Regions from separate parts of the Brevibacillus sp. IT-7CA2 genome, predicted to be linked through region 2. Evidence: riboswitches for the same ligand, from Rfam matches in the RefSeq annotation. Region 2 holds a riboswitch; the other holds the start of a gene.
The links. Region 2 has a riboswitch for thiamine pyrophosphate ahead of thiC (phosphomethylpyrimidine synthase ThiC). Riboswitches for the same ligand answer to the same signal wherever they lie in the genome.
Positions count from the first base shown of each region.

Region 1: linked by a shared signal. The riboswitch ahead of thiS (sulfur carrier protein ThiS) and the one ahead of thiC (phosphomethylpyrimidine synthase ThiC) in region 2 are both predicted to bind thiamine pyrophosphate.

Region 1 is NZ_CATKQT010000003.1:27,391-31,930, forward strand. It holds gene ACM6JA_RS02000 (alanyl-tRNA editing protein) at 1-887, shown strand, start outside; gene ACM6JA_RS02005 (kinase-associated lipoprotein B) at 921-1,304, shown strand; TPP riboswitch at 1,346-1,456, shown strand; gene thiS (sulfur carrier protein ThiS) at 1,657-1,860, shown strand; gene ACM6JA_RS02015 (thiazole synthase) at 1,866-2,639, shown strand; gene ACM6JA_RS02020 (acetylornithine deacetylase) at 2,632-3,927, shown strand; gene tenA (thiaminase II) at 3,935-4,540, shown strand, end outside.
Region 2 is NZ_CATKQT010000011.1:458,190-462,729, reverse strand. It holds gene ACM6JA_RS08700 (DUF1904 family protein) at 1-69, shown strand, start outside; gene thiC (phosphomethylpyrimidine synthase ThiC) at 304-2,058, opposite strand; TPP riboswitch at 2,208-2,320, opposite strand; gene ACM6JA_RS08690 (cation diffusion facilitator family transporter) at 2,570-3,451, shown strand; gene ACM6JA_RS08685 (Ku protein) at 3,510-4,469, opposite strand.

The sequences.
Region 1 (4,540 bases), on a different contig from region 2:
TCCTGGAAGTCGTGCAAGCGGAGACCGTTGCCTTTCACTTGGGCAAAGAACGTGTCACCATTGATGTACGACTGGATGAGTTGACAACAGATGTATGGGAGGAGGTAGAAAAGCGAGCGAATCAGATTGTACTGGAAAACCATCCCATCATTGCGCGGTTCGTTGATGACGAGGAGTTGGCAACGCTGCCCTTGAAAAAAAAGCCGACCGTTACTGAAAATATTCGCGTCGTGATGATACCTGATTTTGATTACAACCCATGCGGAGGCACACATCCAGCGCGTACGGGCGAAGTCGGGATGATCAAGATCTTGGGCTGGGAGCGACACCGCGGAAACATTCGTCTGGAATTCATCTGTGGCTGGCGAGCTTTGCGGGACTACAACCAAAAGCAGGCTGTCGTTCGTGATACGGCGAAGCTGCTCGCCACCAATGAAGGGGAACTGATCGCACAGACGGAACGCCTCCTTGCAGAACGCGACGCCTTGAAGGCAAAATTGGCAGAAGTGGATAAGCAGCTCGTAGAAGTGGAAGTCGATCAACAACTATCTGCTGCTAGCCAACTCGGTCATTCTCGCCTCATTATGCGTACCTTTACAGACAAAACCATTCAACAGCTTCAGCAGTTCGCACAGCTGGCTACTGCTGTGGCGCCAGATGCGATTTGCCTTTTGGCTGCTACTACCGAAGACAAAATGCAAGTCGTGTTTGCTCGTGGGCAAGAAGTCAACGTAGCCATCAATCAAGTGTTGAAAGAAACCTTGCCGGTCATAAACGGAAAAGGTGGGGGAAATCCTGCCATGGCACAGGGTGGCGGTCAGTCAGTAGTGGATGCGGAAGAAGTATTGCTGCATGCTCGCAAACTGCTGGAAGCCTTACTTATGTAGATGAACTCGATTCAATAAAAGGAGGAATCCGCGATGAACTGGAATCCGGGAGATATCGTTCGCGTTACACAGCGAACGGGTGAATATATTACAGAAGTATTGGAAATCCACGATTCGAAGCTGCTGGTAAAAGTGTTGGCAGTTACCAAATACCCCACCCAAGGCGATTTGCATTCTTCCTACGAAGTAGAGGTGCCGCTGTTTCACCAGCGTCCAGCACTCTCTTACATGGAAAAATTCATGACGCCTGTCCAAGGGGTCATTCGCTATAATGGCGCGATTCCAGACTATAAGGAATCTGTGCGTCAGGCGATGGAGAGAGAAATGGAAAAGCTTGCGAAAATGGCAGCTTGGGCAGAGCGTTGTCTTTTTGAGCTGGAAAAGATGCACAAGGAAGCCTTTACAAACACGAAATAGAGTGGTACTGTAGTACTCGAATGTACGACAATTGCATAGCTTTACTACCAAACGGGAGCCAAGCAACGTTGGCTGAGATTGTAACGAGTGTGTTACTGACCGTTGAACCTGACCTGGGTCATGCCAGCGGAGGAAGAGGTATTTGGAATCAGTATCACGTGTCGCATCCGAGCGGAACTATGCTTGTTTGCGTGCATGCATGATAAGATCTCACTCAACCATCCGAGGCGGATGGTTTTTTTATGCCATTCGTCCCGTGAGATGGGATGGGTATACGGCTTCTTCTGTTTGTCTGAATCGACTCAGGCAGGCGGGAGAAGCCGTTTTTTTTTCCAGTAGAAGGAGGTAATCAATGATTGTTCAGCTGAATGGGAAAAAAGTAGAGTTGGCGGAAGAGATCACGACAGTGCGGGCCTTGCTCGCTTCTTATTCCCTGCAAGAGAAGATTGTCGTCGTAGAGCGAAATGGTGAAATTATTGACCGCTCAGCGTACGAACAAACACCGATTGCAGACGGAGATCGCATAGAAATCGTTCATTTTGTCGGAGGAGGATGATCATGATGATGGATACATTGAAAATTGGACCTTACGAGTTTCGTTCCCGTTTGCTTCTCGGGACAGGTAAATTCGCTGACTTGGATACACAAGGGAAAGCAGTAGAGGTGTCGGAAGCAGAAATTTTGACATTTGCGATTCGTCGCTTGAATTTGGAAAATCCGCAAGAACCGAACTTTTTGGAACAACTCGATTTGAAAAAATTCACCCTGCTCCCAAATACAGCAGGTGCCTATACAGCAGAAGAAGCAGTGCGCATTGCCCGTTTGGCTAAAGCATCTGGCCTGTGTGACATGATCAAGGTCGAAGTCATTGGAGACCCGAAAACACTTCTCCCTGACCCGATTGGCACGCTCGAGGCTTCGAAAATCTTGGTGGAAGAAGGCTTTATCGTACTGACCTACACCAATGACGACCCGATTCTTGCTAGACGTCTGCAAGAGGTTGGCGTACATGCGGTTATGCCAGGTGCGTCACCAATTGGTTCCGGACAAGGGATTGTCAACGAAAACAACCTCCGCTTTATTATCGAGGATGCCAAAGTCCCGATAATTGTGGATGCAGGAATTGGCTCGCCAGCCGACTGCGCGAAAGCGATGGAGCTGGGTGCTGACGGTGTCTTGTTGAATACAGCAGTCGCCCTCGCTGACAATCCTGTCCTGATGGCAGAAGCGATGAGGCTCGGAGTAGAAGCAGGTCGCAAAGGCTTCCTGGCAGGCCGTATCGCGAAAAAGCGTTACGCGTCCGCAAGCAGCCCGATTGAAGGGATGATTGAGTAGCGTGGATCGACTGACAGAAGCGGTAGAATCGATTGCCAGCCGCAAAGAAGAGCTGTTCGCATTATTGGCAGAGCTCGTTTCTCATCCGACTGTAAGTCCTCCCGCGCGAAACAGCGATGCCGCACAAGGAGTAATCGCCAACAGACTGCAAGCGATGGGATTCGAGGTCGATCGCTGGGCGGTATATCCAGGAGACGACAATATCGTCGGTCGGTTATCAGGGAGTGCCTCTTCACAGGCAAACAGCTTGATTGTCAACGGGCATATCGATGTGGCTGAAGTCGGAGATGACACGGGGTGGACCTATCCACCTTTTGCTCTGACACATGGCAAGGATGGACGCCTGTACGGCCGTGGAGTTGCGGATATGAAAGGCGGACTCGCAGCGAGCTTGTTTGCGATCCAAATGCTACACGAACACGGAATCGAGCTCCAAGGTGATCTGCTCTTTCAATCCGTCATCGGAGAAGAAGCAGGTGAAGCGGGGACATTGGTCGCTATTGAGCGTGGCTATCAGGCTGACTACGCCGTTGTAGTGGATACGAGCAATCTCCAAATGCAAGGGCAGGGTGGGGTCATTACAGGCTGGATCACGATTGAGAGTCCGACGACGCTGCATGACGGAATGCGCGCACAGACGATTCATGCAGGCGGACGCGTCCGGGGGGCTTCTGCCATAGAAAAAATGATGAAGGTGATCACCGCACTACAGGAGCTGGAGCGGGACTGGGCTGTCATGAAGTCCTACCCCGGCTTTCCGGCAGGCAGCAATACGATCAATCCCGCAGTCATCGAGGGAGGTCGTCACGCTGCGTTCATCGCAGACCGTTGCGCTCTATGGATTACCGTTCATTTTTATCCGAACGAATCCCACGAAGAGATTATTCGAGAGATCGAGGACCACGTTGGGCGTGCAGCAGCAGCTGATCTTTGGCTGAGAGACAATCCTCCAACATTCCGCTGGGGTGGACGTTCGATGATTGAGGAACGCGGTGAAATCTTCCCTTCACTGGAGTTGGATACGAAACATCCGGGGTTGGCAACGCTGCAATCCGCATATGAAAGTCACATGCATCAAGCGCCTATCGTTAATATGTCGCCTACGGTGACCGATGCAGGCTGGTTTGCGCATGGAGGCATTCCGGCTGTACTATTCGGACCCGGTGAGTTAACGCATGCACATGCCGTTGATGAATCGATTGATCCTGACCAGCTCGTTCATTTTGCCCAAATCATGGCCCGATTTATGGCCACCTGGTGCAATACCCCAAAGGAAGCGAAGGAGTGAATATCGCATGACAACCTTTACTGAGCGTTTGAGAAAAAGTGTAGCCCCGATCTGGGAGCGTGTTCATCAACATCCATTCGTCACCGGACTTGGCGATGGCAGCCTGCCCGTTGGTGCATTCAAATATTATATGAAACAAGACTACATCTATCTGATTGATTACGCGAAAATGTTCGCGATTGCGAGTGTGAAGGCGTACGATCTGGAAACAAGCTCTCGCTTCGCTGCTTTGCAAGAATCGACGCTGAATACCGAGATGGAGCTGCATCGTCAGTATGCCGAGCGCTTTGGTATCTCTCGCGCGGAGCTGGAAGCGACAGAGCCTTCGTTTGTGATGCTTGGGTACACCAGTTACATGCTGCGTGTCGCTCATCAAGGGTCGTTGGCGGAATTGGTGAGTGCCCTACTCCCATGCACATGGAGTTATTGGGAGATCGGCAAGCGCTTGGCTCAAGTAGAAGGGGCGCTGGATCACGAACTGTACGGTGAATGGGTACGCATGTACAGCTCCGATGAGTTTGGGCAGCTGGCGATCTGGCTGATTGATATCATGAACCAATTGGCGGAAGGAAAGAGCGAGCAAGAGCTGGCCAAACTGGAAGAGTATTTTGTG
Region 2 (4,540 bases):
TTCATTCTGCTATCGCCCTCTCTCTATTATAAAGAAGGACTTCCGTTGCAAGTCGGAATGACGAAATAAGCAAGAAAAAAGGTCGAGATCCTCCAAAGGGATTTCGACCTTTTTCTATTAATAATAGAGGCTTTCGGTTTGCTGGCATTTGGAGCATGTTCGCGTAAGTGGAGTTTCGATATAGACGTGGCTGCAGTCCTGTTGAATCAGCCGCAATTGTTGTTTAGATTGCTCTAGCTCAGCTTCTAATCGACTAATCTTTTCACGTAAACGACTAGCTTCCTCCATAGGCATCCTCCTTCATTACGACTGGTACAAACGGCTTCCCTGTTCGCGGAACTCACGCGATTTTTCCTGCATCCCTGCAAGAATAGCGGGATCTTGGGCAGACCCTTGTTGATTGGCGATGTGACGAATGTCGTGCGATATTTTCATGCTGCAAAATTTAGGTCCGCACATGGAACAAAAATGAGCGGATTTGGCGGCTTCTGCTGGCAATGTTTCGTCGTGATATTCGCGAGCGCGCTCTGGGTCCAGGGACAAATTGAATTGATCGTTCCAGCGAAAATCAAAACGAGCTTTGGATAAGGCGTCGTCTCGCTGTTTTGCCCGCGGATGTCCTTTTGCGAGATCAGCGGCATGCGCTGCGATTTTGTATGCGATTAAACCGTTGCGGACATCCTCTTTATTGGGTAAGCCGAGGTGCTCCTTGGGCGTTACGTAGCAGAGCATTGCTGTTCCGAACCATCCAATCATGGCGGCGCCAATCGCTGAAGTAATGTGATCATAGCCGGGTGCGATGTCTGTCGTGAGTGGCCCAAGTGTGTAAAAAGGAGCCTCATGGCAAATGGATAACTGTTTATCCATATTTTCGCGAATGAGATGCATCGGGACGTGACCAGGGCCTTCAATCATGACTTGTACGTCGTGTTCCCACGCAATTTTTGTGAGTTCTCCCAATGTTTCAAGCTCTGCGAACTGCGCCTCGTCATTCGCATCCGCGATAGAGCCAGGACGTAGTCCATCTCCGAGGGATACACAAATGTCATAGGCCTTCAGAATTTCGCAAATTTCAGCGAAATGCGTATACAAGAAGTTTTCCTCATGATGGGCCAGGCACCATGCGGCCAAAATCGATCCGCCGCGAGAGACGATACCAGTAACACGGTTAGCTGTCATAGGAATGTAGCGCAATAGAACGCCAGCATGAATCGTGAAGTAATCGACGCCTTGTTCTGCTTGCTCAATCAAGGTGTCTCGGTAAACCTCCCATGTCAAATCCTCGGCTTTCCCATTTACTTTTTCAAGTGCTTGATAAATCGGGACAGTACCGACTGGAACGGGGCTGTTGCGGATAATCCACTCCCGCGTAGTGTGTATATGTTTTCCCGTCGAGAGGTCCATAATGGTGTCGGCACCCCAACGGACCGACCAAATCATTTTTTCAACTTCTTCTTCCATCGAAGAGCTGACGGCCGACGTTCCGATGTTGGCATTGATTTTGACATGAAAGTTGCGGCCAATGATCATCGGCTCGCTTTCAGGATGGTTGACGTTAGAAGGGAGGATCGCACGTCCAGCGGCGATTTCTGCCCGTACAAATTCAGGGGAGACCCCCTCGCGAATGGCAACGTATTCCATTTCCGGTGTGATGATATTTTTTCGGGCATAATGAAGCTGGGTAACATTTTTCCCTGGCTTTGCCCGTTTTGGTTTGTAGCCCTCGCGAGGGAAAGTAGGGAGGGTGGCTGCCTTCTCTTCGTTTCGGATGCCGTCGTCAACTAGTTTTGGTTCGCGACCAACATACGTTTCCACATCATTTCGCTCATCGATCCACTTGTGGCGAATGGAGGGCAGTCCTGCTTGAATGTCAGGAACGTAACCCGTTGCGGTATACTCGCCACTCGTATCATACACGCGAAGAGGAGGATTGGGTGTGGAACCAGACAATCCTTCGGTAGGATGAAGGGAAATCTCGCGCATCGGGACACGGATGTCCGCACGACTACCTGTTTCGTATACTTTGCGACTGCCTGGAAAAGATGACACCAATGACATAAGAAAAACCTCCTTGTTTTGGTTGCACGAAAGCGAGAACCGTTTAGGGAGGCGAAAGAAACATCCCACGAAAAAGCGCCGCATAAACAACATGCGACGCCAACGCGAGAGTAGAGAAGAAACGGGTATCCTAAAAATACACGCATCTTTTCGTGTCGTATATGACATTCCTCCGCTGGCATTACCCAGTTCAGGTTCAACGGTCGATGGCACAGTACCATCCTCTCAGCCTGGTGATTTCCAAGCTCCCGTGCTTTTTTTTATTTTGGATTGCAAGAATAGGATAACGGGAAGTCCATTTAATTTCAAGGGAAATTTTCCAGTGAAAAAATTGCGGGTGTGCAACACATTTTCCTCCCCCCTATTCTCATGAATCGGACTAAAACTGTTTCTGTAGACCCACATGAATCCTATCTGTTACGATGAAGTTCGAAAAAAAGCAACTGCTTCCAGCGCTTTGATTTTTCTCGTTGTCGAAGCAGGATGGAGAAGTATTTTGAGGTGATGAGGTATGGATGTCTATTCGGATCTAAAACAAGGAGAACGTGGAGCGTGGGTAAGTATTTTCGCCTACATATTCTGCTCTGTATTAAAAATAGGAGTTGCGTATGTCACTGCGTCGGAAGCTTTAATGGCCGACGGTCTTAACAACTCAACGGATGTCGTCGCATCGATTGCTGTTTTGATCGGGCTTCGTATTGCAAGGAAACCACCTGATAAAGATCACCCGTATGGTCATTTTCGGGCGGAGACGATTTCAGCACTTGTCGCATCATTTATTATGCTATTTGTCGGAGTTCAAGTCGTTACGAATGCCGTACCATCCTTATTGGACCCAAAGCATGAGGCTCCTGACCTGTTGGCAGGGTGGACAGCACTTGCGACTGCAGTCATTATGCTTTTCGTCTATCGCTATAATAAAAAGCTCGCCATCAAAACAAACAGCCAAGCATTAAATGCAGCGGCCGCTGACAACCGTTCAGACGCATTCGTCAGTATCGGGACGTTTATCGGGGTAGCTGGCGCACAATTTCAATTGCACTGGCTTGATCCTTTAGCTGCTTTTGTTGTTGGTCTCATCATCTTGAAGACTGCTTGGGACATTTTCAGGGAAGCTACTCACCGTTTGACAGATGGCTTTGACGAGAGCGAGCTTGCGGACCTGCGGGCTACCATTTCCTCGATTTCGGGAGTTAAGGATATCAGTGACATCAAAGCCCGCTACCATGGCAGCAGCGTGCTGGTGGATGTTGTGATCCATGTAGATCCAGGTCTGAATGTGGTGGAGAGCCACACCATCACCGAGAAAATTGAAGAACAGATGCGCAAGATTCACCGCATTAACGCCGTTCATATCCATATTGAACCATGCAAGAAGATGGTGCCAAACTAGATTCCATGATGTGAATGCAAAAAACCTGTCCATAGTGGGCAGGTTTTTTTAGGTGCAATTAAACAGGGGTAGCCTTCTTTTTGCGCAGGGTTTTGGTTGTAGAAGTAGTCGTAGTCTTTTTCAGACTGGCTGCGGTCTCCTTTTTCGATGCCTGCTCTTTATCGGACGAAGAGGCAGCAGTGGTACGTTTTCGCGCAGGCTTTGACGGAGTTGGTTCAGGCTCGATTTTGATGGGAAGTGCGGCTTGACCAGCTGTAGACTCCAAGCTTTCTTTTAGAGCCTGCATAAGATCAATTACATTGGTTCTTGCCACGGTAGGTGCGGTGGCGATCTCCTGGCCCTCCAGTTTTTTCTCAATCAGTTTTTGCAGGTCGGATCGATATTCATCTGTATATTTTGCCGGATCAAAAGGGATCGTCATATTGCTAATGAGCTCAGTTGCCATCTTCAGTTCATTTTCGGCCAACGGTACAGTGGCTTCTGGCAAGGCAGGTACTTGACTGACGGGACGTACCTCATCTGGATAGAAGATCGTCTCCAGCATAATGCAATGCTCATACAGTCGGATAACGGCCAGGCTCTGCCGATTGCGCATCGTCACCTGTGCAACGCCGATTTTGCCTGTCTGTTCCATGGCGGAGCGCAGCAGGGCGTATGCTTTTTCACCAGTGTCCTGTGGGGATAGGAAATAGCTTTTATGAAAATAAACCGGATCGATCTCCGACAAGTCTACGAAGTCGATAATTTCAATGGCTCTACGTGTTTCTGGCGTAATGGCTTCCAGATCATCATCGTCAATCATAACAAAGTGTCCTTTTTCATATTCGAAGCCACGGATGATTTCGCTCGTATCAACTTCGCGCTGGCAGTGCGGGCACATTTTCGTGTACTTGATCGGGGTATTGCACTCTTTATGCAGTTGGCGAAAGCGAATATCGCGCTCTTCCGTTGCAGTAAACATGCGAACAGGTATATTGACGAGGCCGAAGCTGATCGAGCCCTTCCACACCGTATGCATGCGGATACCTCCTTCACAGCTATTTTTTTATAGTATCTGTAACCGCATCGAAGAAGTGCCGAGGGAATTGA